One region of the Pseudomonas sp. S3_G06 genome, then DNA from elsewhere that is predicted to be linked to it. Evidence: predicted binding sites of a transcription regulator. Region 1 holds the regulator's gene; each other region holds the start of a gene.
The links. Region 1 encodes sigma-54, which starts transcription at its own class of promoters, with help from an activator protein. Its sites were predicted from a motif close to ANTGGCATNNANNTTGCTNT; they were not measured.

Region 1 (10,402 bases):
GTACGACGTCAATCGCCAGGGCAGTCTGCTCGCCGATCCGGTGAGCATCGGCCAGCGTGCCGCGCAACGTGCAGCCAGCCGTCTGGGCGCGCGGCCGGTGCCGACCTGCGAAGTGCCGGTGCTGTTTTCCGCCGAACTGGCGGGCGGTCTGTTCGGCAGCTTCCTCTCGGCCGTGTCGGGCGGCAGCCTGTATCGCAAATCGTCGTTTCTGGAAGGCACACTGGGGCAGAAGCTGTTCCCGGAATGGCTGACCATTGATGAGCGTCCGCATCTGATGCGTGCCATGGGCAGTGCTTCCTACGACGGTGATGGCCTGGCAACTTACGCGAAACCGTTCGTCGAAAAGGGCGAGTTGGTCTCGTACATCCTCGGCACCTATTCCGGGCGCAAACTGGGCATGCCGAGCACCGCCAACGCGGGCGGTGTGCACAACCTGTTCGTCACCCATGGCGACGAGGATCAGGCAGCGCTGTTGAAGCGCATGGGCCGAGGACTGCTGGTCACCGAATTGATGGGCCACGGCCTGAACATGGTCACCGGCGACTATTCGCGCGGTGCGGCGGGCTTCTGGGTGGAAAACGGCGAGATCCAGTTCGCTGTGCAGGAAGTGACCATCGCCGGCAACATGCGCGACATGTTCAAGCAGATTGTCGCGGTGGGTAATGATCTGGAGCTGCGCAGCAACATCCGCACCGGCTCGGTGTTGATCGAGCGGATGACTGTCGCCGGCAGCTAAGCCGCGAATCCGCCAACAAAAAAAGGCGCGCCATCCGTTCTGGATGGCGCGCCTTTTTTCTTCGCTTCGCACAAATCCCCTGTGGGAGCGAGCCTGCTCGCGAAAGCGGTGGATCAGTTGTAAATGTGCTGACTGACACAGCGCATTCGCAAGCAGGCTCGCTCCCACAAGTGAGCAGCGCAAACTCGAGTGCTTGTGTTGGTTATCATTATCATCTAATAATAAATCTCATCTCCGAACGAGTCCCGGATCATGAGTTCTGCCTTGCACGAGCAGCCTTACCTCGAAAGCTGGCGCTGGATGAGCCGCCAGATCCGTTGCGCGCTGGATCCTGACGAACCGCGCCTGATCGAACACTACCTCGCCGAAGGACGCTATCTGTCCTGTTGCACAGCCACTTCGCCCTGGACTGTCGCCGAAACGTCTTTCCGTCTGCTGCTCGATACCGCCACCGACATCGCGTTGCCGTGGCACTGGCGCAGCGTCTGTCTCGATCAAGCCTGGCGCCCCTTGCGTGAAATGGAGCGCCTGTCGCTATGCCAATGCCGCTTGCGGCGCTGGCAACGCTACACCTGGCAGCTCGCCACTTGCGAGTTGCAACCGTCGATTCCTCTCATTGATTTGCTGCAAGGACATTCGCATGACCAAGACACGTATTGAGCGCGACAGCATGGGCGAACTGCAGGTGCCGGTCGATGCGCTCTATGGCGCGCAGACCCAGCGCGCCGTGGACAACTTCCCGATCAGCGGCAAGCCGATGCCGACGCAGTTCATCCGCGCGCTGATCCTCGCCAAAGCCGCCGCTGCCCGGGCCAACGTTGAGCTGAACCAGATCAGCGCGGCCCAGGGCAAAGCCATCAATGATGCCGCGCAAGGTCTGCTCGAAGGCGATTTCATGCAGCATTTCCCGGTGGATATCTTCCAGACCGGGTCCGGCACCAGCTCGAACATGAACGCCAACGAAGTGATCGCGACGCTGGCCAGTCGCATGCTCGGCGAGCCGGTCAACGCCAACGATCATGTCAACTGCGGGCAAAGCAGCAACGACATCATCCCGACCACCATCCACGTCAGCGCCGCGCTGGCGCTGCATGAACAATTGCTGCCGGCGCTGTTGCATCTGGTCCAGGTCATCGAGCGCAAGGCCGAGCAAGTGCATCACCATGTGAAGACCGGGCGCACTCACCTGATGGACGCGATGCCGGTGCGCATGAGCCAGGTGCTCAACGGTTGGGCGCAGCAGCTCAAGGCCAATATCGGCCATCTGCAGGATTTGCTGCCAAGCCTGCAAGCGCTGGCGCAGGGCGGCACCGCGGTCGGTACCGGGATCAATGCGCATCCGGAGTTCGCCGCGCGATTCAGTCGGCATCTGAGCCAACTGACCGACGTGCAGTTCACCCCGGGCAAGGATCTGTTCGCGCTGATTGGCTCGCAGGACACGGCAGTCTCTGTCTCCGGCCAGCTCAAAGCTACTGCGGTGTCGCTGATGAAAATCGCCAACGACCTGCGCTGGATGAACTCAGGTCCCCTGGCCGGCCTCGGCGAAATTGAACTGCAAGCGCTGCAACCGGGTTCATCGATCATGCCCGGCAAGGTCAACCCGGTGATCCCGGAAGCCACAGCGATGGTCGCTGCGCAAGTGATCGGCAACGACTCGGTGATCACCGTCGCCGGTCAATCCGGCAACTTCGAACTGAACGTGATGCTGCCGATCATCGCGCACAACCTGCTGAGCAGCATCGAACTGCTGGCTAATTCCAGTCGCCTGCTCGGTGACAAGGCAATCGCTACTTTCAAGGTCAACGAATCGCGCTTGCAAGAAGCGTTGTCGCGCAACCCAATTCTGGTCACCGCGCTCAACCCCATCATCGGTTACCAGAAAGCCGCCGAAATCGCCAAGCAGGCCTACAAGGAAGGCCGCGCGGTGATCGACGTCGCTCTGGAACACACCGACCTGTCGCGCAGCCAGCTGGAAGAGTTGCTCAACCCCGAGAAACTCACCGCCGGCGGCGTGTAAACCCCGCAACCGCTTTGGAGGCTCACCATGGAGCACTGGAAACGCACGATCGAACGGGCCAATCGCTGCTTCATGCTGGGCGAACTGATCGACGCCCGTGAGGCTTACCTGCAAGCCCTGGCCCTGGCGCAAGTGTTGTTCGAACGCTGGGCGGATGCCGACGAAGCGGTGGCGGCCTGCGTCGTCTCTCATCACAACCTCGCCGACCTGCATTTGCGCCTGAACCAACCGGAGGAGAGCGCCGAATACCTGTGCGCTATCCATCAACGTTTGTTGCAGACCATGCAGGACGAACGCCTTCGCCCGGCGCTGCGTGAGGCGGCGTTGCGCCAGAGCAGCAAGACCTACGTCGAACTGTTGAATTTCATCAGCGAGCACGGCGAGTACCCGCGCACCCAACGCCTGCTGCATTCCGACACCGGCAATGCCCGCCGCGCCTCAACTTCTCATCAGCATGGAGTCCATTGAAATGGCTTTTACCTTGCCTGCCTTGCCTTACGCCTACGATGCCCTCGAGCCGCACATCGATGCGCAGACCATGGAGATCCATTACACCAAGCATCACCAGACCTACATCAACAACCTCAACGCCGCCGTAGAAGGCACCGAGTTTGCCGAATGGCCGGTGGAAAAACTCGTCGCCAGCGTCCAGCAACTACCGGAAAAACTTCGCGCGGCGGTGATCAATCAGGGCGGCGGTCACGCCAATCACTCGCTGTTCTGGGAAGTGATGGTGCCCAACGGAGGCGGCAAGCCCGACGGCGCGCTGGCCACGGCTATTGATGAGCAACTGGGCGGACTCGACAGCTTCAAGGAAGCCTTCACCAAAGCCGCGCTGACCCGTTTCGGCAGCGGCTGGGCCTGGCTCAGCGTGACGCCGGCGAAAAAGCTGGTTGTGGAAAGCAGCGGCAATCAGGACAGCCCGTTGATGAACGGCAATACCCCCATCCTCGGTCTCGACGTCTGGGAGCATGCCTACTACCTGCGCTACCAGAACCGTCGTCCGGAATACATCAACGCGTTCTACAACGTAATCAACTGGCCGGAAGTTGCTGCGCGCTATCAGGCCGCACTGGTTTAAGCCTTCCACAAAAACAATCAGGGCTGACTATGGGCACGGAAACACTGGCGATTGCCAGCGGACGCATGTTTCGTTACGCGGTGGGCTCGCTGTTGCTGTTGGCGGGGATGACTTTGCTGGTCGCCCACGGTTTGCAGTGGCTGAATCTGGAACCGCGGCTGTTGCGCGCCTTGCAGGGCGGTGCCATCTGCGCTTTGGGCACGGCGCTTGGCGCCGTGCCGGTGCTGGTGATCCGGCGCATGCCGCAGGCACTCAGCGACACCTTGCTGGGATTTGGCGCCGGGGTGATGCTGGCGGCGACGGCGTTTTCGCTGATCGTGCCGGGCATTGCTGCGGCGGAGAGTCTTGGTCTTACGCCGTGGGCCGCCAGTGGCCTGATCTGCTTCGGCATCCTGCTCGGCGCGTTCGGTCTGTATCTGGTGGATCGGCGCGTTTCCGGTGCCTCGCCGGAGATGCTCGTCGGCACGCTGGAGCATCCGGTGATTCCACCACGAATCTGGCTGTTCGTGTTCGCCATCATCGCGCACAACATTCCGGAAGGCATGGCGGTTGGCGTATCTGCCGGCGGCGGGATGGCGGACGCCGACAGCCTGGCGATGGGCATTGCGTTGCAGGATGTACCGGAAGGGCTGGTGATTGCGTTGGTGCTGGCCGGGGCAGGGATGTCGCGGGTCAGGGCATTTTTGATCGGCGCGGCGTCTGGGCTGGTCGAACCGGTATTTGCACTGTTATGCGCGTGGCTGGTGAGTCTGGCTCAGGTGCTGTTGCCGCTGGGGCTGGCACTGGCGGCCGGGGCGATGTTGCTGGTGGTGACCCACGAAGTGATCCCGGAATCGCGCCGTCATGGGCATGACAAGCTGGCCAGTCTGGGCCTGTTGGTCGGGTTTTGTCTGATGATGGTGATGGATACGGCGTTGGGTTGAATGAAGGCGAGGAACAGTGTGCCCCGCCTCAAGGATTATTCACCTTCGTCGAAATACCTTTCGATCAGATCGACCAATGCGTCCATGGCTTCCTGAGCCTGTTCACCTTCGGTGCTCAAATGGATCTTGGTGCCTTTGCCCGCCGCGAGCATCATCATCGCCATGATGCTCTTGCCGTCGACAGTAGTTTCAGGTGTGCGTCCCACTCGGATCGTGCAGTCTGGATACTGACCCGCTACGCCGACGAATTTGGCCGATGCCCGGGCATGCAGACCCAGTTTATTGATGATTTCGATTTCACGAGCAGGCATCGCGGTGTGGATCCTTTAGGTGAGGTCGCGGTGGCGAACCTGGACGTTCTTCAGGGTTTTCTGCAGGGCCTGACCCAAACGTTCGGTCAGGTAGACGGAGCGGTGGTGCCCGCCGGTGCAGCCGATGGCAATGGTCACGTAAGCACGGTTGCTGGCGGCGAAACGTGGCAGCCACTTGTTCAGGTAGGCGTAGATGTCCTGATACATTTCTTCGACATCCGGCTGCTGCGCCAGGTACTCGGCCACCGGTGCATCAAGGCCCGATTGCGCGCGCAGCTCCGGTTTCCAGTACGGATTGGGCAGGCAGCGCACATCGAAGACCAGATCGGCATCGACCGGCATGCCGCGCTTGAAGCCAAATGATTCAACCAGAAACGCCGTGCCGGGTTCCGGCTGATTCAGCAGGCGCAGCTTCAGGGTGTCGCGAAGCTGATAGAGGTTCAGGCTAGTAGTGTTGATTTTCAGGTCGGCCAGATCGGCGATCGGGCCGAGCAGGGCGGTTTCATCGTGAATCGCCTCGGCCAGTGAGCGATTGGCGTTGCTCAGCGGGTGACGACGACGGGTCTCGGAAAAACGCTTGAGCAGGGTTTCCTCGTCGGCGTCCAGGTACAGCACATCACACTTGATATGCTTGGCACGCACGTCTTCGAGCAATTCCGGGAAACGTGACAGATGGCTCGGCAGGTTGCGCGCATCGATCGACACGGCAACCAGCGGCTGCGCCAGTTCAGTATGGATCAGCGCCCGCTCGGCCAGTTCCGGCAGCAAGCCGGCCGGCAGGTTGTCGATGCAGTAGTAGCCGTTGTCCTCAAGGACATTCAGGGCGGTACTTTTACCCGAGCCCGAACGGCCACTGACGATGATCAAACGCATGATTAGTGCCCGTTCTGCTCGTCCAGTACAACCTGGTACAAGGCTTCGCTGCTCGCGGCGCTGCGCAGTTTTTCGCGCACTTCCTTGCGGTCGAGCATGCTGGCGATCTGGCGCAACAACTCCAGATGCGCGTCGGTTGCGGCTTCCGGGACCAGCAGCACGAACAACAGGTCCACCGGAGCGCCGTCGATGGCGTCGAAATCGATCGGGGCTTCAAGATGCAGCAGGGCACTGACTGGTGCCGTGCAGCCCTTGAGGCGGCAGTGGGGAATGGCGATGCCGTTGCCAAAACCGGTGGAGCCAAGTTTTTCACGGGCGATCAGCGCCTCGAAGACATCCTGCATCGCCAGATCCGGCACTTCGCGGTGGATCAGGTTGGCAATCTGTTCGAGGGCTTTTTTCTTGCTGCCGCCCGGCGCGTTCACTTGGGAACGGCCGGGGGTCAGGATGGTTTCAAGTCGGATCATGGATAGGGGTGTTAACGACCGGTCGCGCCCTGGAGGAGGCTCTGGGTCTTTTCCTTATGCTTTTTGAGTTGGCGATCCAGCTTGTCGGTCAGCAGATCAATCGCGGCATACATGTCTGTGTGCTCTGCGTTGGCAACTACTTCTCCGCCGGGTATATGCAGTGTGGCTTCGATCTTCTGCAGCAGTTTTTCGACGCACATCGTGACTTGCACGTTGGTGATTTTGTCGAAATGCCTCTCCAATCGGTCGAGTTTTTCCTCGATGTAGGAACGCAGAGGTTCGGTCACTTCCAGTTGGTGTCCACTGATGTTGACTTGCATACAGCTTCTCCTTCGTTGCCAGTGCATAAAGCGGCAGGCCGAAAAGCCTGCCACTGGAACGCTGTAACGTGGCTTACATCAACCGCTTGCGTTCGCTCGAAGGCGCGATTCCGAGGGATTCGCGGTACTTGGCGACGGTGCGGCGAGCCACCTGAATGCCTTGTGCCTCCAGTAAACCAGCGATCTTGCTGTCACTCAACGGCTTTTTCTGATTTTCCGCCGCGACCAGTTTCTTGATGATCGCGCGGATCGCCGTGGACGAGCATTCGCCGCCTTCGGAGGTGCTGACGTGGCTGGAGAAAAAGTATTTCAGCTCATAAATACCGCGCGGGGTATGCATGAATTTTTGTGTGGTCACCCGGGAAATCGTCGATTCGTGCATGCCGACCGCTTCGGCGATGTCATGCAATACCAAGGGCTTCATCGCTTCGTCGCCGTATTCGAGGAAACCGCGCTGATGTTCGACGATCTGCGTGGCCACTTTCATCAGGGTTTCGTTGCGGCTCTGCAGGCTCTTGATGAACCAGCGGGCTTCCTGCAACTGGTTGCGCATGAAAGTGTTGTCGGCGCTGGTGTCGGCACGTTTCACAAACCCGGCGTACTGGGCGTTGACACGCAGGCGTGGCACCGACTCCTGGTTCAGCTCGACCAGCCAGCGCTCGTTGTCCTTGCGCACGATCACATCGGGAATGACATATTCGGCTTCTGTCGACTCGATCTGCGAACCGGGACGCGGATTGAGGCTCTGCACCAGTTCGATGACCTGGCGCAGCTCGTCTTCCTTGAGCTTCATCCGGCGCATCAACTGGCTGTAATCGCGACTGCCGAGCAGGTCGATGTAATCGGCTACCAGACGCTTGGCCTCGGTCAGCCACGGCGTCTTCGCGGGCAGCTGGCGCAATTGCAGCAGCAGGCATTCGCTGAGGTTGCGGGCGCCGATCCCGGCGGGCTCGAATTGCTGGATGCGATGCAGGACGGCTTCGATCTCGTCGAGCTCGATGTCCAGTTCAGGATCGAACGCTTCAAGAATTTCTTCGAGGGTTTCGTCCAGATAGCCCTGATTGTTGATGCAGTCGATCAGGGTCACGGCGATCAGGCGATCGGTGTCGGACATCGGCGCCAGGTTCAGTTGCCAGAGCAGATGGCTCTGCAGGCTCTCGCCGGCGGACGTGCGGGTGGTGAAATCCCACTCATCGTCATCGCTGCTGGGCAGGCTGCTGGCGCTCGTCTGGTAGACGTCTTCCCAGGCGGTATCCACTGGCAGTTCGTTGGGGATGCGCTCGTTCCACTCGCCATCCTCGAGGTTGTCCACCGTCGGGGCGGTTTCGTGGTAGGAGGGTTCCTGGATTTCGGCGGGCTTCTGTTCGGCGTTGTCGGCCAGAGGATCGGCGTTGTCGAAGTCGTCGCCTTCTTCCTGGCGCTCGAGCATCGGATTGGATTCCAGAGCCTCCTGGATCTCCTGTTGCAGGTCCAGGGTCGACAATTGGAGCAGGCGGATGGCCTGTTGCAGCTGCGGTGTCATCGTCAGCTGCTGGCCCATTCTCAAGACTAGCGATGGTTTCATGGCAGGGGCTTAACACCTTATTCGCCGGCGCTTTGCGCCATCCACTACAGGGCGCCGAAGCGCCAAACTTAAGCAAATTATATGCCTGAAACTGAAGTGTTTGCCTAGAGCGCTGTAACAATTAAAGCGGATAAATGCGCCTTGAATCGATACAGCGCTGTCGCGCTTACAGGCGGAACTCGTGACCCAGATACACTTCCTTGACCAGATCGTTGGCCAGGATGGTCTCGGCATCACCTTCGGCGATCAGTTGACCGTCATTGACGATGTAAGCGGTTTCGCAGATATCCAGGGTCTCACGGACGTTGTGGTCGGTGATCAGTACACCGATGCCCTTGGCCTTGAGGTGGTGAATGATCTGCTTGATGTCGCCGACCGAGATCGGGTCGACACCGGCGAACGGTTCGTCGAGCAGGATGAACTTGGGTGCAGTGGCCAGGGCGCGAGCGATTTCCACCCGGCGGCGCTCACCACCGGACAGGCTCATGCCTAGGTTGTCGCGGATGTGGCTGATGTGGAATTCCTGCAGCAGGCTTTCCAGCTCCTTGCGCCGACCGGCCTTGTCCAGCTCCGGGCGAGTCTCGAGGATCGCCATGATGTTGTCGGCAACCGACAGTTTGCGGAAGATCGACGCTTCTTGCGGCAGATAGCCGATACCGGCCTTGGCGCGGCCGTGCATCGGCTGGTGGCTGACGTCCAGGTCATCGATCAGCACACGGCCCTGATCCGCCTGCACCAGGCCGACGATCATGTAGAAGCACGTCGTTTTACCGGCGCCGTTCGGGCCGAGCAAGCCGACGATCTGCCCGCTGTCGATCGACAGACTGACGTCACGCACGACCTGGCGGCTTTTATAGGCCTTGGCCAGGTGCTGAGCTTTCAGAGTTGCCATTACTGGGATTTCTCTTCGGTTTTCTTCTTCGGCTGGATCACCATGTCGATGCGCGGACGCGATTCGGTGACCTTGCTGCCCGTGGCGCGACCGGCGCTGGCCAGTTTCTTCACGGTGTCGTAGACGATTTTTTCGCCTTGGGTGACGTTGTTATCCTTGTCGATAACCTTGGCCTTGTCGATCAGCACCACCCGATTCTGCTGGGCGTGGTATTGAATCGTCACGCCGTAGCCCTTGACCGGGTTGGCGTCGCCCTGTGTCTGCAACTGCTCGAAGTAAGCCAGGTTGCCTACCGAGGTCACCACGTCGATGTCGCCATTGGGCGCGCGCGTCATGGTCACGGTGTTGCCTTTAACGATCATCGAGCCCTGGGTAATGATCACGTCACCTTTATAGGTGGCGATGCCATTCTTGTCGTCCAGTTGGGCGTCGTCGGCCTGAATGCGGATAGGCTGCTGCTGATCGTTCGGCAGGGACCAGGCGCTCGCGCTTCCCAGTGCTGCGCCCAGACTGAGCAAAATAGGGAGGGTTTTAACGAGCCTCATACTGTCCTCTTACGTTCGATTGCAGGTGTATCCTGCTGTCCTTCAGGTACGCTTTCATTCCGACGCCAGTCGATACGCCGCCAGCGCCCTCGATTCTAACGGGTTGCGCAGTCTGCGCATATTCCTGCTGCGGGAACACGGTCATGCGGGTGCTGGTGATCAGGGTGCCGCGCTGTTTCTCGTCGGTGCGCTGTACGCGTACCGAATCGATCAATTCCACTTCGGTGCCGCCCGAGTTCACTTCGCCGCGTTCGCTGGTCACGTGCCACGGGAAGTCGGTGCCGCGATACATGTTCAAATCAGGCTTGGTCACCAGCGTGATATCAGTGGCCTTGACGTGTTCGGCCTTGTCGGAGGTCATCTCATACTGCACCTTGCCGTCGGGCAGGTACTGAATGGTGTGCGTGTTGGTCGCGTACCAGTCGATCGGATTCTCGGCGGCCGAGACCGGCGGCTTGTCGAGGAAGCGTTCCGGGCTGATGTTCCAGTAGCCGACCGCAGCGAAAATCGCCGCGATGCAGCCGAACAGCAGGAAGTTGCGAAACTTTTTGCTAAACATGGTCAGGCTCACAGGTACGCGGCGTTGGCCGCTTCGAGGCGGCCCTGGGCGCGCAGGATCAATTCGCAGAATTCGCGGGCGGCACCTTCGCCGCCACGGGCGCGGGTAACGCCG
Region 2 (10,402 bases), 970 kb from region 1:
GACGACGAGGCCGCGCTGCTGGGTGGTCAGGTGTAGGTCGGCGGCAATCTGCACCGCCAGCGGGCCGAGCAGGTACCAGACCATGAAGCTCAGGTCGAAATACAGGAAAGCCGCGAACAGGGTCGGGGTATGGCCGGATTTCCAGAAGCTTGAATTCATCGCGCACCTCGGCTGAAAAGAGTCTCGAAAGGAGTCATGCACAGCAGGTGGAGCGCCTCACGGCCGCACCACCGGCCCCGCTCTATGGGGCCAAAACGCAAAAACGCCGCTACCTGATTCGCCGAGGGGCGAACGGGGTGAGCGACGTCTTTGTCGTAGGTGGGGCAACCGCCGTTGGTTACCTGTGCGGTTTACTTAGCGAGATTTGTGCCAACAGTTCGTGACCGAGGTGCGGCCATTCGCGAGCAGGCTCGCTCCCACATTGGAATGTATGCCACCTGTGGGAGCGAGCCTGCTCGCGAAAAGGCCCGCACTGACAACACAAAATCTCAGCCCAGCAACTCGCTCATGGCAATGATCTGCTCCGCCACTTGAATCAGCTTCTGCTGGCGGCTCATGGCCTGGCGGCGCATCAGCGTATAGGCCTCTTCCTCGTTGCAGTCCTTCATCTTCATCAGCAAACCCTTGGCCAGTTCGATGCGCTTGCGCTCGGCCAGTTGCTGGTCACGGGCCTGCAATTGCGCGCGCAGGGCCTGGTCACTCTCGAAGCGCGCCATCGCCACGTCGAGAATCGGCTGCAACCGTTTTGCGTGAATGCCTTCGACGATATAGGCACTGACCCCGGACTTGATCGCCTGACGCATCACCCCCGGGTCATGTTCGTCGGTAAACATTACGATCGGCCGGGGCTGGTCGCGGCTGACCAGTACCACTTGCTCCATGACATCGCGGCTCGGTGACTCGGTATCGATCAGGATTACGTCCGGGCGCACCGTTTCGACGCGCGCCGGCAGGTCGATGGTCAGGCCGGACTCGTCGATTACCTCGAAGCCGGCCTCGGTCAGCGCCGCTTTCAGGCGTCCGACTTTTTTCGCGGTGTCGTTGATCAGCAGAATGCGCAACATGTTCGCGGTCTCCTGTCAGCGGCGGGCGAGAAGGGGGGCATCGTCGTTCAGCGCGTGCAGTTTGAAACTGCGCGCATAGCCCGCCGGATCGCTGCCGTCCCAGACCTTGCCGTCGAGCAACTGGCTGCTGCGCAGGTCTGCGCAGGAAGTCGCGACGCCAACAGCGCTCGCTGCCTCGCGGTACAGATCCAGGCGCTGAACCTGGCGGGCGACTGCCAGATAATCCGGGTCCTCGCGCAACAGACCCCAGCGACGGAACTGGGTCATGAACCACATGCCGTCGGAAAGGTATGGCAGATTGACCTCGCCATCGCCATGAAAACGCAGCGCATGCGGATCCTGCCAGCGATTACCGAGGCCATCGGCGTAGTCACCCATAAAACGCGGCTCGATGCACGCGGCGGGGGTGTCGAGGTATTCGGCGGCGCTGAGCAATTGCGCGGTGCTGCGGCGGTTTTCCGTGCTTTCTTCGATGAAGCGGCTGGCCTCAAGGATGGCCATGACCAGCGCCCGCGCGGTGTTGGGGTATTGCTCGACGAATTCGCGGGTGCAGCCGAGGACTTTTTCCGGGTGGTCGGGCCAGATGCTTTGGCTGGTCGCCAGGGTGAAACCGAGATCCTGCTGCACGGCGCTGGCCGCCCACGGTTCGCCGACGCAAAAGCCGTCGATGCGCCCGGCTTGCAGGTGCGCAACCATTTGCGGCGGCGGCACGACCACGCTGTCGACGTCCTGCAACGGATGAATGCCCTGGCTCGCCAGCCAGTAATAAAGCCACATCGCATGGGTGCCGGTGGGGAAGGTCTGGGCGAAGGTCAGTTTTGCGCGGCTTTGGTGCACGTGCCGATCGAGCGCTTCAGGACTGTTCACGCCAGCCTGTTGCAAACCATGGGACAGGTTCAGGCTCTGGCCATTCTGGTTCAGGCCCATCAGCACCGCCATGTCGGTGGGGGCGACGCCGCCGATGCCCAGGTGCACCGCATAAATCAGTCCGTACAGACTGTGCGCGGCATCCAGTTCGCCGCTGACCAGTTTGTCGCGCAAGTTGGCCCATGACGCCTGACGCTTGAGGTTCAGGGTCAGGCCGTAGGGCTGGGCGAAGCCCTGGGTGGCGGCGACCACCACCGAGGCGCAGTCGCTCAGCGCCATGAAGCCGAGATTGATCGCGCTCTTTTCCGGCGCATCGCTGCCATTGACCCAGGCCAGAGGCCCCAAGGACGTTTCGTTCATACGCTACCTCAAAAAAAACGTCGTCCCGGATTCTGCGCAGGCAAAACCCGGGGACGACGCCATTGTCCTGGCCTGCGCGCCGTCATTGGTCGGCAGACTGATGAGCGGGGTGGTGCAAGGCATATGCCAGTCGCCTGATTCGCGCAGGCGCCTCGCGCCGGGGGACGATGCCCGGCTATAATCGCCGCCTCTTTTCGCCGCCCGAGTCATTGCCGCCCATGTACACCCTGGCCCGTCAGCTGTTGTTCAAACTTTCCCCGGAAACCTCCCACGATCTGTCGCTGGATCTGATCGGCGCGGGTGGACGTTTGGGCCTCAACGGCTTGCTGTGCAAGGCGCCGGCGAAAATGCCGGTGACCGTCATGGGGCTGGAATTCCCGAACCCGGTGGGGCTGGCGGCAGGTCTGGACAAGAACGGCGCGGCCATCGACGGCTTTGCGCAACTGGGTTTCGGTTTTGTCGAAATCGGCACCGTGACCCCGCGCCCACAACCGGGTAACCCGAAACCACGGATCTTCCGCCTGCCGGAAGCCGAGGCGATCATCAACCGCATGGGCTTCAACAACCTCGGTGTCGATAACCTGCTGGCGCGGGTCGCTGCGGCGAAATACAAAGGCGTGCTGGGCATCAACATCGGCAAGAACTTCGATACCCCGGTCGAGCGTGCGGTCGACGATTACCTGATCTGCCTGGACAAGGTTTACGCCCACGCCAGTTACGTCACCGTCAACGTCAGCTCGCCAAACACCCCGGGCCTGCGCAGCCTGCAGTTCGGTGACTCGCTCAAGCAATTACTCGCGGATCTGGCCACGCGTCGCGCCGAACTGGCCCTGCGTCACGGCAAGCATGTGCCGCTGGCGATCAAGATCGCGCCGGACATGACCGACGAAGAGACTGCGCAGGTTGCCCAGGCATTGATCGAAACCGGCATGGACGCGGTCATCGCCACCAATACGACTTTGAGCCGTGTCGGCGTCGAAGGCATGGAACATGGCGACGAGGCGGGCGGTCTGTCCGGCGCGCCAGTGCGTGAGAAGAGCACCCATACCGTGAAAGTACTGGCGGGCGAGTTGGCTGGGCGTTTGCCGATCATTGCCGCTGGCGGCATTACCGAAGGCAAGCACGCGGCGGAGAAGATCACGGCCGGTGCAAGCCTGGTGCAGATCTATTCGGGCTTCATCTACAAAGGCCCGGCGCTGATTCGTGAATCGGTGGATGCGATCGCCGCGTTGCGCTGAGAATTGCGGAGGCCTTGTGGGAGCCTTTGTGGCGAGGGGATTTATCCCCGCTGGGCTGCCCAGCAGCCCCAAACCTTGCACATTGATATGCCAGTTAAATTGAAATCCCGATTTCGCGACTGCTGCGCAGCCGAGCGGGGATAAATCCCCTCGCCACGTGGAACCCGGTTAACCCTTTTTGCAGGCATTAAAAAGGGCTCCTCGAAGGAGCCCCTGGGCCGTAGCCCGCCGTCCGGGAAGGACGTGCGTGGTTAATTCATTGCAAATTCAGATTGTCGTGTCGGAATAAATGCCCTGTGTCAGCCGACGGCGTGAAGTTCGTTGAGTCTGTGGATTCCCGCAGTGCCGGTCATACCGTCCCAGTTGTCGCCGCGTCCTTCTCGCCAGCCGTTGATCCAGGCTTGACGTACCGACGGTAGAGTAAATGGGCAAAGCTCACGGGATTTGCCACCAACGCCATATTGATATCCGCGCAAAAATGCTCTTTCCAACGGATCACGCTTAAGTCTTCTCATAGGGTGTTTCCCTCACTTGTTGACTGTAGTGTCGCGTTGACCTCAATTGAGGTCTGGCAGAAAAAACCTGCCATCGTGCGGCTCGCTGCCGGCGTGGCGAGCCAAGGTGTTGACGCCGTTGCGACGTCAACCTGTGCTCAGTTCTAACCAATGAGTCACACCGAGGGAATGATCGTTTTGTCATAAGCACGTAACGTAAAGGATGCTATGGCGATAAGTAACCGCGTATTTATTCAACGTTCAATGCGCAAACCCCGGTATGATCGGCGCCCCGCTGACTCAGGGGGTTAATCCTTTAGTGAGAATGACCCACGTTTGCGCTTGGGTAATATTCGACGAAGGGTCGCTTTCAGTCTTTTTGTTGCACCAACTTTTTTATCTGTCCCGGCATCTAAGCTCTTTTAACCCGAGCAGCGGGGATGGAACGGCACACCTTCGTGCCACGCGGGCGCTCTTTCAGAAAAGCGCCTGATTGAAAACCGGGTCGGCAATGCGTTGCCGGCCCACTAGCCAAAGGCTCTGGAATTACCATGTCCGATCGTTTCGAACTCTTCCTCACTTGCCCCAAAGGCCTTGAAGGCCTGCTCATCGAGGAAGCCGTCGGGCTTGGCCTTGAAGAAGCGCGCGAGCACACCTCCGCCGTGCGTGGCATGGCGACCATGGAAACCGCCTATCGCCTGTGCCTCTGGTCGCGTCTGGCCAACCGCGTGTTGCTGGTGCTCAAGCGTTTCCCGATGAAGGACGCCGAAGACCTCTATCACGGCGTGCTCGACATTGACTGGCAGGATCACATGCTCAGCGACGGCACCCTGGCCGTCGAATTCAGCGGCCACGGTTCGGGCATCGACAACACCCACTTCGGCGCGCTGAAAGTCAAAGACGCCATCGTCGACAAACTGCGCACGCCGCAGGGCGATCGTCCATCCATCGACAAACTCAACCCGGACCTGCGCATTCACCTGCGTCTGGATCGCGGCGAAGCGATTCTGTCCCTCGACCTGTCCGGCCACAGCCTGCACCAGCGCGGCTATCGCTTGCAGCAGGGCGCGGCGCCGCTGAAGGAAAACCTCGCCGCCGCCATCCTCATCCGTTCCGGCTGGCCGCGCATTGCCGCCGAAGGTGGCGCACTGGCTGACCCGATGTGCGGTGTCGGTACGTTCCTCGTCGAAGCCGGGATGATTGCCGCCGACATGGCGCCGAACCTGCGTCGCGAGCAGTGGGGCTTTACCGCGTGGCTCGGTCACGTGCCGGCACTGTGGAAAAAACTCCATGAAGAAGCCGTCGAGCGTGCCGCCGCCGGTCTGGCCAAACCGCCGCTGTGGATTCGCGGTTACGAAGCCGATCCACGATTGATTCAGCCAGGCCGCAACAACGTTGAACGTGCCGGCCTCAGCGAGTGGATCAAGATCTACCAGGGCGAAGTGGCGACCTTCGAGCCGCGCCCGGATCAGAACCAGAAAGGTCTGGTCATCTGCAACCCGCCGTACGGCGAGCGTCTCGGTGACGAAGCCAGCCTGCTGTATCTCTACCAGAATCTGGGCGAGCGTCTGCGTCAGGCCTGCCTGAACTGGGAAGCGGCGGTGTTCACCGGCGCCCCGGATCTGGGCAAGCGCATGGGTATCCGCAGCCATAAGCAGTATTCGTTCTGGAACGGCGCGCTGCCGTGCAAACTGCTGCTGATCAAGGTTCTGCCCGATCAGTTCGTCACTGGCGAACGTCGCACTCCGGAACAGCGTCAGGCCGAGCGCGAGCAAGCGGCTTACGATCAGACCCCGGACGAGCCGCAAGAGCGCAAGTTCAACAAGAACGGCAACCCGATCAAGCCGACGCCAGCCCCGGCGCCAGTGGTCGAGCAGCCGCGCCTGAGTGAAGGCGGGCAGATGTTTGCCAATCGCTTGCAGAAAAATCTCAAGGCGATGGGCAAGTGGGTCAAGCGCGAAGGCATCGATTGCTACCGCGTCTATGATGCCGACATGCCGGAATACGCGATGGCCATCGACCTGTACCACGACTGGGTACACGTTCAGGAATACGCCGCGCCGAAATCCATCGACCCGGAAAAAGCCTCGGCGCGCATGTTCGATGCGCTGGCGGCCATTCCGCAGGCGTTGAACGTCGACAAGAACCGCGTGGTGGTCAAGCGCCGCGAGCGGCAGAGCGGCACCAAGCAGTACGAGCGTCAGGCGGCGCAGGGCAAGTTTGTCGAGGTCAATGAAGGCGGGGTGAAGTTGCTGGTCAACCTCACCGACTACCTCGACACCGGCCTGTTCCTCGATCACCGGCCGATGCGCATGCGTATCCAGAAAGAAGCGGCCGGCAAACGCTTCCTCAATCTGTTCTGCTACACCGCGACCGCCAGCGTGCACGCGGCCAAGGGCGGCGCGCGCAGCACCACCAGCGTCGATCTGTCGAAAACCTATCTGGACTGGGCGCGGCGCAACCTGTCGCTGAACGGCTTCTCGGACAAGAACCGTCTGGAGCAGGGCGATGTGATGGCGTGGCTGGAAAGCAGCCGCGACGAGTACGACCTGATCTTCATCGACCCGCCGACGTTCTCCAACTCCAAGCGCATGGAAGGCATCTTCGATGTGCAGCGCGATCAGGTGCAGTTGATCGACTTGGCGATGGCGCGGCTGGCACCGGGTGGCGTGCTGTATTTCTCCAACAACTTCCGCAAGTTCCAGTTGGAGGAAAACCTCGCCGAGCGTTATGCGGTCGAGGAAATCAGCGCGCAGACCATTGATCCGGATTTCGCCCGCAATACCAAGATCCACCGCGCCTGGAAAATCACGGCTCGTTGACGCTTTCACTGGTTGGATCCACAGAGCCTTGATTTTTAACGGCTCGGTGGACCCAGCGGTGCTGGCTAAATTAGTGGCTAATAGCTATAACTCACACACCGCCAATGGGGTTTTCCCGTGAATCTGGCGGAGTGAGTCGTGCTTATGCCGTTGCACCCCGTGCGCCCGAAAATCCTCGGTTTCATCAGCGAAGACGTTTCAGCCTGGCTGGTCGCTTTGCTGGTGTTGCTTGCCGGCGGAATTCTCACCGGGCTGCTCGCGTGGGGCACCTTCAATCAGTTTCAGCAACAATCGCGTCAGCGTTTCCAACTGCTGGCCAATGAACGCTACAGCCGCATCGCCGAACGTTTTCAGGACCAGGAGCAACGTCTCGATGGCCTGCGGCGGTTCTTCGCCAACTCCGAATCGGTGTCCCGCGCTGAGTTCGATGGTTACTCTCGACCCTTATTGCTGCGCACCCAAGCCTATACCTACGCGCCGCGAGTCAGCGGTGCCGAACGGACCGCGTTCGAACAGCAGGTGCGTGATGAGGGCCTGAGCGAGTTCACCATTCGCGAACTGGACGCCAAAGGCGAATTGCAACTGGCGGCGCCGCGCGACGAATACGTGCCGGTGCTCTACACGCAAACCCAAAGCCGACTGGCGCCACCGCTGGGCTACGACTTGCTCGCCCAACCCTTGCGCCGCGAAACCCTGCAACGCGCCGACCAGCTCGGCAGCATGGCGGTGTCGCAACCTATGCATCTGGTCGGGATCGAGCCGTCGTACGCGCGTGGTGTGCTGCTGCTGGCGCCGGTCAGTCGCGCTGGAGAGTCGCAGCCGTTCGGCTATGTGATGGCGGTGATCAGCATGCGCCAGTTGCTCGCCGACGGACTGCCCGATGCCCTGCACGATTACCTGTCGGTGCGCATTCTCGACCTGTCGACCCAGGATCAGCACGAAGCGCTGTTCGAATCGAGCAACGAGGCGGTGCCCGGCGATCTGGCAGCGACGCGCTTGCTGCGCATGGCCGATCACGACTATCAGGTCGATATCCTGCCGAGCGAAGCGTTCATGCAGGCCAACCATTCGTCGGTGGGCAGCGTGATCATTCTGGGCGGCTTGCTCAGCGCATTGCTCAGCGCCTTGCTTTATGTGCTGGTCAGCCAGCGCCAGCGCGCGGTGCGCCTGGTCGAGGTGCGCACCCAGGAGTTGCACGAGCGCGAGCAGGAATTGCGCGGCACCCACGGTCAACTGCGCGGCGTTCTGAATGCCGCCACTCAGGTCGCGATCATTGCCACCGACCTGCGCGGGGTGATCAACACCTTCAACCCCGGCGCCGAGCAAATGCTCGGCTACAGCAGCGCCGAAGTCGTTGGGCGCATGACCCTGGAGAACCTGCATTTGCCACGGGAACTGGCGGCGCGTTCGGCCGAGTTGAGTGCGCGCTACGGCAAAAGCATTCCGACTTGCCACGCGATGCTGGTCGAGGGCGGCGAAGTCGGCGGCCACGAGGCACGCGAGTGGACGCTGGTGCGCAGCGACGGCAGTCATCTGCCGGTGAACATGCTCGCCACCCCGGTGCTTGACGAGCAAGGCCTGTGGGTCGGTCATCTGGCGATCTGCATCGACATCACCGAGCGCAAACGCGTGCACGAAGTGCTGGCAGCACGCGACACATTGCTGAAGAAGCTCAGCGCCCATGTTCCCGGTGGCATCTACCAATTCAAGATGGAATTCGACGGACGCTTCAGCGTGATCTACGCCAGCGATGGCATCCGCGAAATCTACGAGCTGGAGCCGGATGTGCTGCTGCTCGACTCCGAGGCGATCTTCAGTCGTATCCACTCGCAGGATGCGATTCGCGTGCGCAGCTCGATCCGCGAATCGGCGGAAAATCTCAGCCCCTGGCGCGAAGAGTACCGCGTGCAATTGCCCGAGCGCGGTCTGCGCTGGGTGCGCGGCGAGGCGACACCGGAAGAGCTGCCGGGCGGCGGGGTGCTGTGGCACGGTTATATCTCGGATATCTCCGATCTCAAGCGCGTGGAAGAAGAATTGCGCGCGTTGTCGATCACCGACTCGCTGACCGGCATTCACAACCGCCGCTATTTTCAGGAACGCCTGACTACCGAAATGGCCCGGGTCGAGCGTGGCGGCGGTGAGCTGTCGGTGATCATGCTCGACATCGACCACTTCAAACGCATCAACGATCAGTTCGGCCACGCCGTCGGCGACCGCGTGCTGCAGGCAGTCTGCGAGCGGATCGGCCATCGCCTGCGCCGCACCGACGTGTTCTGCCGTTTGGGCGGTGAAGAGTTCATGGTGCTGTGCCCGGACATCGACGGCGAACACGCCTATATGCTGGCGATGGAGTTGTGGGAAGGTTTGCGCAGCGCGCCGGTAGACGTGGTCGGCTTGGTCACCGCGAGTTTCGGCATCGCCAGCTGGCGCCCGGGGGAGGGCGCAGATGCGCTGTTGCTGCGCGCTGACTCAGGGGTTTACGCGGCGAAGCAGAATGGCCGGGATCGGGTTGAGCGGGAGATGAGCTGATTCGAACCTGACACCTGACCCTGTGGGGCAGAGGGGACCTGGCGCTGATTTTCTGTGGGAGCGAGCTTGCTCGCGAAAGCGGTGTGACAGTCACTGAACATGCTGACTGAACCGACGCCTTCGCGAGCAGGCTCGCTCCCACAATTGCATCTGCTGCGCCTACAGCACCGAAGCGGTCTGCGGCAGTTTCGGCTGTTTGTACAGATCCAGCAGCACCTGATCGAGCACCGACGAGGCGCCGAACGGGGCCTTGTCGTTGAGGATCGCTACCACCGCCCAGGTATTGCCATTCACATCACGGCTGAAACCGGCAATCGCGCGCACGGTGTTCAGGGTACCGGTCTTGACGTGGGCTTCGCCGCGCATCGCCGTGGTTTTCAGACGTTTGCGCATGGTGCCGTCGGTGCCGGCAATCGGCAGCGAGCTGATGTACTCGGCGGCGTACGGGCTATGCCAGGCGGCCTGCAGCATGTTGGCCATCTCACGCGCGCTGACCCGCTCGGCCCGCGACAGACCAGAGCCGTTTTCCATCACCAGATGCGGCGCGGTGATGCCTTTCTTCGCCAGCCACTGCCGCACCACGCGCTGCGCAGCCCGGGCGTCATCACCGTCGGCATCGTTGCGGAAACGCTGGCCAAGGCTGAGGAACAGCTGCTGGGCCATGGTGTTGTTACTGTATTTGTTGATGTCGCGGATGATCTCGGCCAGATCTGGCGAGTACGCGCGGGCGAGCAGTTTGGCGCTGCTCGGCGTCGGTGCCAGACGATCCTTGCCCTGGATGCTGCCACCCAGTTCCTTCCAGATCGCGCGGACGGCGCCGGCGGTGTAGGTCGCGTGGTCGAGCAGCGACAGGTAAGTCTGCGAGCTGCAGCCTTCGCCCAACTGGCCGCCGACGGTTACGGTCACGCTGCCATCGGCTTGCGGCACCGGGTTGTAGCGCACGCCGCCGGTGCATTGCTTGGACGGCAGCGCCTTGACGGTGTTTTCGATGCGGATGCTGGCAATCGGCGGCTCAACCGAAATCAGTA
Region 3 (10,402 bases), 610 kb from region 1:
CCATCGACAAATTTTGATCGCTGCTGAAGTTTACGGCGGCTGATCGGCCGCCTTCGCGAGCAGGCTCGCTCCCACAATAGAGATCAGTGAACACAGATTTTCTGTTCACCCGAAATCCCTGTGGGAGCGAGCCTGCTCGCGAAGAGGCCAGCGCAAATACCGAATAAAAGCCAGACAAACAAAAACGCCCCCGGTCTCGCGACCGGGGGCGTTTTTTATTCCAGGGCTGAATTACGCCTTGGCTTTCTTGGCAGCGCGGGTACGCTCGCTTTCGTCGAGGATCTTCTTGCGAAGACGGATCGACTTAGGCGTGACTTCGCACAGCTCGTCTTCCTGGATGTATTCCAGAGCCTGTTCCAGGGTGAAGCGAACAGGTGGGACCAGAGCGATGGTTTCGTCTTTACCCGAAGCACGCATGTTGTCGAGCTTCTTGCCTTTGGTTGGGTTGACACCCAGGTCGTTGTCGCGGCTGTTCTGACCAACGATCTGACCGTTGTAGATCTCCTGGCCGTGTTCTACGAACAGCTTGCCACGAGCCTGCAGGGTTTCCAGCGAGTAGGTCAGAGCCTTGCCGGTTTCAACCGAAACCAGAACGCCGTTCTGACGGCCGGACATGTGGCCCGACTTCACTGGAGCGTAACGGTCGAAGATCGAGGTCAGGATGCCAGCACCGTTGGTCAGGGTCAGGAACTGGTTACGGAAACCGATCAGACCGCGAGCAGGGATGTTGTATTCCAGACGAACACGGCCCTTGCCATCCGGCACCATGTTGCTCAGGTCGCCCTTACGCAGACCCATCTCTTCCATGACCTTGCCCTGGGATTCTTCAGGGATGTCGATGGTGACGTTTTCGAACGGTTCCTGCTTCACGCCGTCAACTTCACGGATGATCACTTCAGGACGGCCCAGGGCCAGCTCGAAGCCTTCGCGACGCATGGTTTCGATCAGTACCGAGAGGTGCAGCTCACCACGGCCGGAAACCTTGAACTTGTCAGCCGAGTCGCCTTCTTCAACGCGCAGTGCAACGTTGTACAGCAGCTCTTTGTCCAGACGATCCTTGATGTTACGGGAGGTCACGAACTTGCCTTCTTTACCGCAGAATGGCGAGTCGTTTACCTGGAAGGTCATGGAAACGGTTGGCTCGTCAACGGTCAGCGGCTTCATCGCCTCGACGGTGTTGATATCGCACAGAGTGTCGGAGATGAACAGCTCGTCGAAGCCGCTGATGCAGACGATGTCGCCGGCAGCTGCTTCGTCAACGTCGATGCGGTGCAGACCGTGGTGACCCATCAGCTTCAGGATACGACCGTTGCGACGCTTGCCGTCGGCGCTGATAGCGACAACCGGGGTGTTCGGCTTGACGCGACCGCGAGCGATACGGCCAACACCGATAACACCCAGGAAGCTGTTGTAGTCCAGAGCGGAGATCTGCATCTGGAACGGACCGTCACGGTCAACGGCCGGAGGCGGAACGTGGTCGACTACCGCCTGGTACAGCGGAGTCATGTCTTCCGCCATGGCGGTGTGGTCCAGACCGGCAATACCGTTCAGGGCCGAAGCGTAAACAACCTGGAAGTCCAGTTGTTCTTCGGTAGCACCGAGGTTGTCGAACAGGTCGAAGATCTGGTCCAGAACCCAGTCCGGACGTGCGCCTGGACGGTCAACCTTGTTGATCACCACGATTGGACGCAGGCCGGCTTCGAAAGCCTTCTTGGTCACGAAACGGGTTTGCGGCATAGGGCCGTCTTGAGCGTCAACCAGCAGCAGAACGGAGTCGACCATCGACATTACGCGTTCAACTTCGCCGCCGAAGTCGGCGTGGCCCGGGGTGTCCACGATGTTGATGTGGTAGCCGTTCCAGTTGATGGCGGTGTTCTTCGCCAGAATGGTAATACCGCGCTCTTTTTCCTGGTCGTTGGAGTCCATCACGCGCTCGTCGTTGAGCTCGTTGCGCTCCAGGGTGCCGGATTGACGCAGGAGTTTGTCTACCAGGGTGGTTTTACCGTGGTCAACGTGGGCAATGATGGCGATGTTGCGTAGATTTTCGATCACTTGTGTATCTCGATCAGAGGATTCGGTTTGCTGACAAGTCATGGCAGCGATTAGCAGTAGTGTCCGGCATGGCCGTTACAGCTTGACGGCGGTGTCGGGGGGCCGGTGACGCAGGCCACAGGCAAACAGCCCCGGGCACTTAGCTCGGTCGATAAACGCGCACATTGGCATGCCCCTCACTGAGCAAATGGTGGGCATGCAGGCGACTCATCACGCCTTTGTCGCAATACAGCAGGTACTGGCGAGTAGGGTCCAGTTCCTTGAAACGTGCGTTCACTGCATAGAACGGCATCGTCTGTACCTCTATGCCGGCGAGTTCCAGCGGGTCATCCTCGGCGGCATCCGGGTGGCGGATGTCGATGACGATCTGACCGGCCAGCGCTTCGCTGACTTCTTCAATCTGCAAATCCTGGCCCAACTCGTCGATTACCCGATCGATCGGCACCAGTTTGGCGTTGGCGAGCGCACGCTCGAGTACCGCCATGTCGAATTCTTTCTCTTCGTGCTCAACCCGGCCACGCTTGGCGGCGGTCTTGGGGTTGACCGAAATCACGCCGCAATATTCCGGCATGTGCCGGGCGAAATCGGCGGTGCCGATCTCGTTGGCGGTGTCGATGATGTCCTGCTTGTGCGCGACGATCAGCGGCCGCAGCACCAGCTTGTCGGTCACGCAGTCGATCACCGACAGGTTCGGCAGCGTCTGGCTCGACACCTGGGAAATCGCTTCACCGGTCACCAGTGCATCGATGTGCAGGCGTTCGGCGATCTCGGACGAGGCGCGCAACATCATACGCTTCAAAACCACGCCCATATGACTGTTATCGACTTTGCCGAGAATTTCGCCCAGCACTTCCTCGAACGGCACACTGACAAATAGCACGCGTTGCGAGCTGCCGTACTTCTTCCAGATGAAGTGCGCGACTTCCATTACGCCCAATTCGTGGGCACGCCCGCCGAGATTGAAGAAGCAGAAGTGCGCCATCAGGCCGCGACGCATGATCTGGTAAGCCGCCACGGTCGAATCGAAGCCGCCGGACATCAATACCAGCGTCTGCTCCAGCGCACCCAGCGGGTAGCCGCCGATGCCGTTGTGCTGGCTGTGGATCACGAACAACCGTTTGTCGCGAACTTCGATACGGACTTCGATTTGCGGCGCTTTAAGGTCGATTCCGGCCGCACCGCACTCGCGACGCAGCTTGCTGCCGACGTATTTTTCCACGTCCATCGAGCTGAAGGCATGCTTGCCTGCGCGCTTGCAGCGTACCGAGAAAATCTTCCCGGCCAGCGCATCGCCGTAGTGCTGTTTGCACTTCTCGGTGATGTCGTCGAAGTCGCCCAGCGGGTACTCGTCGATCTGCAGAAAGTGCGCGATACCCGGCATGCAGGTCAGGCGCTCGCCCATCTCTTTCAAGGCTTTGGGGTCGGTAACGCGGGTTTCCAGCTCGAGGTTGTCCCACACGCCGTTCACCACCACGGCCGGGTCCAGGTCACGGAGCACGGTGCGGATGTTCTTGGCCAACTGGCGGATGAATTTCGTCCGGACAGGTCGGCTTTTGATGGTGATCTCGGGGAAGACTTTTACGATAAGTTTCATGAAAACAGCGCGCGAACGGCCAGCCGAAAAAGGGGGGCGCGGATTATAGCGGAAATTGCTCAAGGTTTAACCAGTTAATGTGCAGAAGGTTTTCGCTGCACCAAAACAGGTCATTTCTGAATTTAAACGCAACATTAAGGGGCGGGATTTGTCGATTCAGTACGTCAAGCATCTTAATAAGCGTGAATTTGGGGCAAAAAACCCATGCTGGGGCACTGGCATGCAATTTGCTCCCTTGTGAGGCAGGTTGCCTTGGCAGAGTATTCGCGCCGGCATCACCATTATTAAGGGCATCCACTACCCGCCCTAATTCACCCGGAGGACACTATGTCGAAGTCGGTTCAACTCATCAAAGATCATGACGTCAAGTGGATTGATCTGCGCTTCACGGACACCAAAGGCACTCAGCACCACGTGACCATGCCGGCTCGCGATGCGCTGGATGACGACTTCTTCGAAGTCGGCAAGATGTTCGACGGTTCCTCCATCTCCGGCTGGAAAGGCATCGAAGCCTCCGACATGATCCTGATGCCGGTCGACGAAACTGCCGTGCTCGATCCGTTCACCGAAGACCCAACCCTGATTCTGGTCTGCGACATCATCGAGCCTTCGAGCATGCAGGGCTACGATCGCGACCCACGTGCGATCGCCAAGCGCGCCGAAGAGCACCTGAAAGCCACCGGTATCGGTGACACCGTATTCGCCGGTCCAGAGCCTGAGTTCTTCATCTTTGACTCGGTGAAATTCAAGTCGGACATCTCCGGCTCGATGTTCAAGATCTACTCCGAGCAAGGTTCGTGGATGTCCGACCAGGACATCGAAGGCGGCAACAAGGGTCACCGTCCAGGCGTGAAAGGCGGCTACTTCCCGGTTCCACCGTTCGACCACGACCACGAAATCCGTACCGCCATGTGCAACGCACTGGAAGAAATGGGTCAGTCGGTTGAAGTTCACCACCACGAAGTGGCAACTGCCGGCCAAAACGAAATCGGCGTCAAGTTCAACACGCTGGTGAAGAAGGCCGACGAAGTTCAGACCCTGAAATACGTTGTGCACAACGTTGCCGACGCTTACGGCCGCACCGCGACCTTCATGCCGAAGCCACTGTACGGCGACAACGGTTCGGGCATGCACGTACACATGTCGATCTGGAAAGACGGCAAGAACACCTTCGCAGGTGAAGGCTATGCCGGCCTGTCCGATACCGCTCTGTACTTCATCGGCGGCATCATCAAGCACGGTAAGGCCCTGAACGGCTTCACCAACCCGGCGACCAACTCCTACAAGCGTCTGGTGCCAGGCTTCGAAGCGCCGGTAATGCTGGCCTACTCGGCGCGCAACCGTTCCGCTTCGATCCGTATTCCTTACGTGTCGAGCCCGAAAGCCCGCCGAATCGAAGCACGCTTCCCGGATCCGGCTGCCAACCCGTACCTGGCTTTCGCAGCGCTGCTGATGGCCGGTCTGGACGGTATCCAGAACAAGATCCACCCAGGCGATGCTGCCGACAAGAACCTGTACGACCTGCCGCCTGAAGAGGCGAAAGAGATTCCACAGGTTTGCGGCAGCCTGAAAGAAGCCCTGGAAGAGCTGGACAAGGGCCGCGCATTCCTGACCAAGGGCGGCGTGTTCTCCGACGACTTCATCGACGCTTACATCGCGCTGAAATCGGAAGAAGAAATCAAGGTTCGCACCTTCGTACACCCACTGGAATATGAGCTGTACTACAGCTGCTGATCCGGTAGCGCTGCGTAAAGCGGCGTGACAAAAGAGGCCTCCTTCGGGAGGCCTTTTTTATTGCCCGGCGCAGTTCATTTACCCTGTGGGAGCGAGCCTGCTCACGAAAGCGGTGTGTCATTGATCGTTCCCACGCTCCGCGTGGGAATGCAGCCCGTGACGCTCTGCGTCAATGGACGCGGAGCGTCCCAGGAGGCATTCCCACGCAGAGCATGGGAACGATCAGTGTTTTGGCTACCAGTCTTTTCAATTCCAGTTATTAACGGTTTTGGCCAACCGCCCCACCTGTCCTATGCTGCTACCCATCGCTTCCAACCCCGGTCGATTTCATGGGTCGCACGTTCCTCTACATTCTGCTGCTGATCGCCCTGCCCGCCGCCGCGCAGATCTACAAGTACACCGACGCCAACGGCAACACGGCGTACAGCAATCAGCCGCCGGACGGCGTGCAGGCGCAACCGGTCGAGCTGCCACCGCTCAATCGGGTCGAGCCGCAGGCACCGAGTGCGCCGCAAGCACCCACCCCAGAACAACCGCAACCACCGCGCAACGCCTATGAAATCCTCGAGCTCGCCGGTCTGCCCTCTGACGAGGCGCTGCGCGCCAACAACGGCACCTTCACGGTCAACGTCCTGATCAAGCCGCGCCTGCAACCGCCGCATCAATTAAGGCTGCTGCTCGACGACCAGCCCTATGGCCAGCCGAGCAACGTGCCGGTTCTGCAACTGGTCAACATCGATCGCGGCGAGCATCGCCTGGCCGTGCAGGTGATCGACGGTCAGACCGTCATTCAGCAGAGCCCGCCCGCGGTCTTCACCGTGCAACGGGTGCACACGCCATGATCCGCGCGGGGCTGGTACTCGTCCTGGCACTGATGTCGATGCGCACCTCGGCGGAGGTCTTCACCTACATCGACGCACAGGGCAACCGCGTCTACACCGACCAGCCACGCGCCAACGCCAAGCGAGTGCCGATCGCGACGAGCAACCGCATGGCGGTCCCTGCCAACACCGCAGCGCCGGTCAGCACGGCGAAAACATCTGCCGAACCAGCGCCCTTTCATTACGACATGCTGCGCATTCTGATCCCGGAGCCCGATGCCACTTTGCGCAGCAGCGCCGGCGAGCTGATCGTCAGCGTCACCAGCGAACCGGGCCTGCAAAGCGGCCATCGTTATCGCCTGCTGCTGGATGGCAAGGCCACCGGCGAACCCGGCGTCAGCCCGGTATTTGCGCTGAGCAATATCGATCGCGGCAGCCACAGCCTTTCGATCGAAATCCTCGACGCCGCCGGGCGTACCGTGGAACGCACCGCCAATCAGCCGTTCCACATGCTGCGCATTTCCCTGGCGCAGAAACGTCAGGTCAAACCCTGTGTCGCCGACGACTATGGTGTGCGCCCGGAATGCCCGCTCAAGGACAAACCTGACGAACCGAAAAACCCATTCCTGCGCTTCTTTTAACGTCTGCCGGGCATGCGCACCCTATTGGTGCACTAAACTGCATCTCGCCCACAACCCAACCCATTTTGGTTCGAAACTTCCCGTTTGAGCTGGCTTCGTGCCATACAAACGCGCGTCAAACGCCTGTTTCAGGGGTTAAACGCTTCTTTTCGGAGCCTTGGTTTGGTTTTTGCATTTTCCCGACATCAGCGCTTTGTTCTCGCGCACGCCTTGCTCCAAAAGGGGTCCAGATGACCATAAGCGACGCTATACACCGTTTGCTGCTCGACAACCTGACCACGGCGACCATCCTGCTCGACGCCGAGCTGCGCCTGGAGTACATGAACCCGGCGGCGGAAATGCTGTTGGCGGTCAGCGGTCAGCGCAGTCACGGCCAGTTCATCAGCGAGCTGTTCACCGAATCCCCCGAGGCGCTCAATTCCCTGCGTCAGGCGGTGGAGCAGGCGCACCCTTTCACCAAGCGTGAAGCGATGCTCACCGCCCTCACCGGCCAGACGCTGACCGTGGATTACGCGGTGACGCCAATCCTCAGCAACGGCGAGACTTTGCTTTTGCTTGAAGTGCACCCACGTGATCGCCTGTTGCGGATCACCAAGGAAGAGGCCCAGCTGTCCAAGCAGGAAACCAGCAAGATGCTGGTGCGCGGCCTCGCCCACGAGATCAAGAACCCCCTCGGTGGCATCCGCGGCGCTGCGCAATTGCTCGCTCGCGAATTGCCCGAAGAAAGCCTGCGTGACTACACCAATGTGATCATCGAAGAGGCCGACCGCCTGCGCAATCTGGTCGATCGCATGCTCGGCTCGAACAAACTGCCGTCGCTGGCCATGTGCAACGTCCACGAAGTGCTCGAACGCGTCTGTCATCTGGTCGAAGCCGAAAGCCAGGGCTGCATCACCCTGGTGCGTGATTACGACCCGAGCATTCCCGACGTATTGATCGACCGCGAGCAAATGATTCAGGCGGTGTTGAACATCGTGCGCAACGCGATGCAGGCGATCAGCAGCCAGAACGAGCTGCGTCTGGGCCGCATCAGCCTGCGCACCCGCGCCATGCGCCAATTCACCATCGGCCACATCCGCCATCGTCTGGTGACCAAGATCGAGATCATCGACAACGGCCCGGGCATCCCGGCGGAACTGCAGGAAACCATTTTCTTTCCCATGGTCAGCGGCCGCCCGGACGGTACCGGGCTGGGCCTGGCCATTACCCAGAACATCATCAGTCAGCACCAGGGCCTGATCGAGTGTGAGAGCCATCCAGGCCACACCACCTTCTCGATCTTCCTGCCACTGGAACAAGGAGCCACATCGACATGAGCCGTAGTGAAACCGTGTGGATCGTCGATGACGACCGTTCTATCCGTTGGGTCCTGGAAAAGGCCTTGCAGCAGGAAGGCATGACCACCCAGAGCTTCGACAGCGCCGATGGCGTGATGAGTCGTCTGGCCCGGCAGCAGCCGGACGTGATCATTTCCGATATCCGCATGCCCGGTGCCAGTGGTCTGGATCTGCTGGCGCGGATTCGCGAACAGCACCCACGGCTGCCGGTCATCATCATGACCGCTCACTCCGATCTGGACAGCGCTGTCGCCTCCTATCAGGGCGGCGCTTTCGAGTACCTGCCCAAGCCTTTCGACGTCGATGAAGCGGTATCGCTGGTCAAACGCGCCAATCAACATGCGCAGGAACAGCAAGGCCTGGAGGTTGTGCCAGCCCTGACGCGCACCCCGGAAATCATCGGCGAAGCGCCGGCGATGCAGGAAGTGTTTCGCGCCATCGGGCGTCTGAGCCACTCCAACATCACCGTGCTGATCAACGGCGAATCCGGTACCGGTAAAGAACTGGTGGCCCACGCCCTGCACCGCCACAGCCCACGCGCGGCTTCGCCGTTCATTGCCCTGAACATGGCGGCAATTCCCAAGGATCTGATGGAATCCGAGCTGTTCGGCCACGAGAAAGGCGCGTTCACCGGCGCGGCGAACTTGCGTCGCGGTCGTTTTGAACAGGCGGACGGCGGCACGCTGTTCCTTGATGAAATTGGCGATATGCCAGCGGACACCCAGACCCGTTTGTTGCGCGTGCTGGCCGATGGCGAGTTCTATCGCGTCGGCGGCCATGTGCCGGTCAAGGTCGATGTACGCATCATCGCCGCCACCCACCAGAATCTGGAAACGCTCGTCCACGCCGGCAAATTCCGTGAGGACTTGTTCCACCGCCTCAACGTGATCCGCATCCACATCCCGCGCCTGTCGGATCGTCGTGAAGACATCCCGACCCTGGCCCGGCACTTCCTCAGCCGCGCCGCGCAGGAACTGGCGGTCGAGCCGAAGCTGCTGAAAAGCGAGACCGAGGAATACCTGAAAAACCTGCCGTGGGGCGGCAACGTGCGTCAGTTGGAGAACACCTGCCGCTGGATCACCGTAATGGCGTCCGGGCGCGAGGTGCACATCAGCGACCTGCCGCCGGAGCTGCTGAACCTGCCGCAGGATTCGGCGCCAGTGACCAATTGGGAACAGGCCCTGCGCCAGTGGGCCGATCAGGCCTTGGCCCGCGGCCAGTCGAGCCTGCTCGACAGCGCAGTGCCGGCGTTCGAGCGGATCATGATCGAGACGGCACTGAAGCACACCGCAGGGCGTCGGCGGGATGCGGCGGTGTTGCTGGGTTGGGGCCGTAATACCCTGACGCGCAAGATCAAGGAACTGGGGATGAAGGTTGATGGTGGGGATGATGATGAGGGGGAAGAGGGTTAAGTCTCCGGTTCTGCGTTGAACCCATTCGCGAGCAGGCTCGCTCCCACAATTGGTCGTAGGAGCGAGCCTGCTCGCGAAGCGTTTTGAGCCAGCATGCACCGCATCAATGCACGATGACCCGGGATCGCGCAGAGCCCGATTCTCATCGCCCTATTTCAAAGGCCTGAAAAACTCACGCTTCGAACAAACGAAAGCCCCGAATTTCGGGGCTTTCGTGTCTCTCAGGCGCTTTTTTGTTCCAACAAATTAAAACCTGGCACGGCGCCTGCAATACCTCTCACAGGTGATTCGATTCACCACCCGTTTCGGGGACCTTGGTACAGGCAGGCCGGGGATTCCCCTCTTTACATCGGGCTCAGACCGCAACGGATGAGTCCACCCTTTTGGGATCCTTGGTACAGGCAGGCCGGGGGTTCCCTCTTTACACCGGGCCGACGCGACACGCGCGCCCAAGCTTTTGGGAACCCTGATACAGGCAGGTCAGGGATTCCCGCTTTTACACCTCCAGCCGAGGTGTTCAGCTCTGCGCTAATCAAGCTTTGGACGTTTGGGCAGATGGTGCAGGGGCTGGTTCTGCCGCCCCGAGTCATATTCCCGTATTAGTGCTTCAAGCCTGTCCAGCATTTTTCCGGGGCTGGGTTCATTGATCAGAATGTCCTTCATCCTTGCCTGTTCGCTTGGCTCAGCCTTCGTATAGATATCCAGAAACCACCACACCCGTCGCTGTAAAAGTGGATACTCAACGTGAAATTCAGGTGTACGGCTCAGCTTCCGGATTCCATTGAGCACGTCACTTCCTGCTCCGCCGAAA

Region 2: AB4N47_RS14350 (CmpA/NrtA family ABC transporter substrate-binding protein) is a predicted target of sigma-54. The motif match lies at 2,403-2,422, and genes of this name have one in related genera.
Region 3: glnA (type I glutamate--ammonia ligase) is a predicted target of sigma-54. The motif match lies at 3,861-3,880, and genes of this name have one in related genera.

Annotation. Positions count from the first base shown of each region.
Region 1 is NZ_CP162738.1:4,184,040-4,194,441, reverse strand. It holds gene pmbA (metalloprotease PmbA) at 1-736, shown strand, start outside; gene AB4N47_RS18880 (hypothetical protein) at 989-1,396, shown strand; gene AB4N47_RS18875 (class II fumarate hydratase) at 1,377-2,753, shown strand; gene AB4N47_RS18870 (hypothetical protein) at 2,781-3,221, shown strand; gene AB4N47_RS18865 (superoxide dismutase) at 3,223-3,834, shown strand; gene AB4N47_RS18860 (ZIP family metal transporter) at 3,864-4,757, shown strand; gene AB4N47_RS18855 (HPr family phosphocarrier protein) at 4,793-5,068, opposite strand; gene rapZ (RNase adapter RapZ) at 5,084-5,941, opposite strand; gene ptsN (PTS IIA-like nitrogen regulatory protein PtsN) at 5,944-6,408, opposite strand; gene hpf (ribosome hibernation-promoting factor, HPF/YfiA family) at 6,420-6,728, opposite strand; gene AB4N47_RS18835 (RNA polymerase factor sigma-54) at 6,802-8,292, opposite strand; gene lptB (LPS export ABC transporter ATP-binding protein) at 8,459-9,184, opposite strand; gene lptA (lipopolysaccharide transport periplasmic protein LptA) at 9,184-9,729, opposite strand; gene lptC (LPS export ABC transporter periplasmic protein LptC) at 9,716-10,288, opposite strand; gene AB4N47_RS18815 (KdsC family phosphatase) at 10,297-10,402, opposite strand, start outside.
Region 2 is NZ_CP162738.1:3,216,721-3,227,122, reverse strand. It holds gene AB4N47_RS14360 (nitrate/nitrite transporter) at 1-159, opposite strand, end outside; gene AB4N47_RS14355 (ANTAR domain-containing response regulator) at 489-1,064, opposite strand; gene AB4N47_RS14350 (CmpA/NrtA family ABC transporter substrate-binding protein) at 1,080-2,291, opposite strand; gene AB4N47_RS14345 (quinone-dependent dihydroorotate dehydrogenase) at 2,510-3,529, shown strand; gene rmf (ribosome modulation factor) at 3,829-4,044, opposite strand; gene rlmKL (bifunctional 23S rRNA (guanine(2069)-N(7))-methyltransferase RlmK/23S rRNA (guanine(2445)-N(2))-methyltransferase RlmL) at 4,575-6,845, shown strand; gene AB4N47_RS14330 (sensor domain-containing diguanylate cyclase) at 6,990-9,374, shown strand; gene dacB (D-alanyl-D-alanine carboxypeptidase/D-alanyl-D-alanine endopeptidase) at 9,534-10,402, opposite strand, start outside.
Region 3 is NZ_CP162738.1:4,794,430-4,804,831, forward strand. It holds gene AB4N47_RS21340 (YkgJ family cysteine cluster protein) at 1-17, shown strand, start outside; gene typA (translational GTPase TypA) at 232-2,052, opposite strand; gene thiI (tRNA uracil 4-sulfurtransferase ThiI) at 2,192-3,646, opposite strand; gene glnA (type I glutamate--ammonia ligase) at 3,974-5,380, shown strand; gene AB4N47_RS21360 (DUF4124 domain-containing protein) at 5,710-6,222, shown strand; gene AB4N47_RS21365 (DUF4124 domain-containing protein) at 6,219-6,842, shown strand; gene glnL (nitrogen regulation protein NR(II)) at 7,073-8,158, shown strand; gene ntrC (nitrogen regulation protein NR(I)) at 8,155-9,591, shown strand; gene AB4N47_RS21380 (leucine-rich repeat domain-containing protein) at 10,120-10,402, opposite strand, start outside.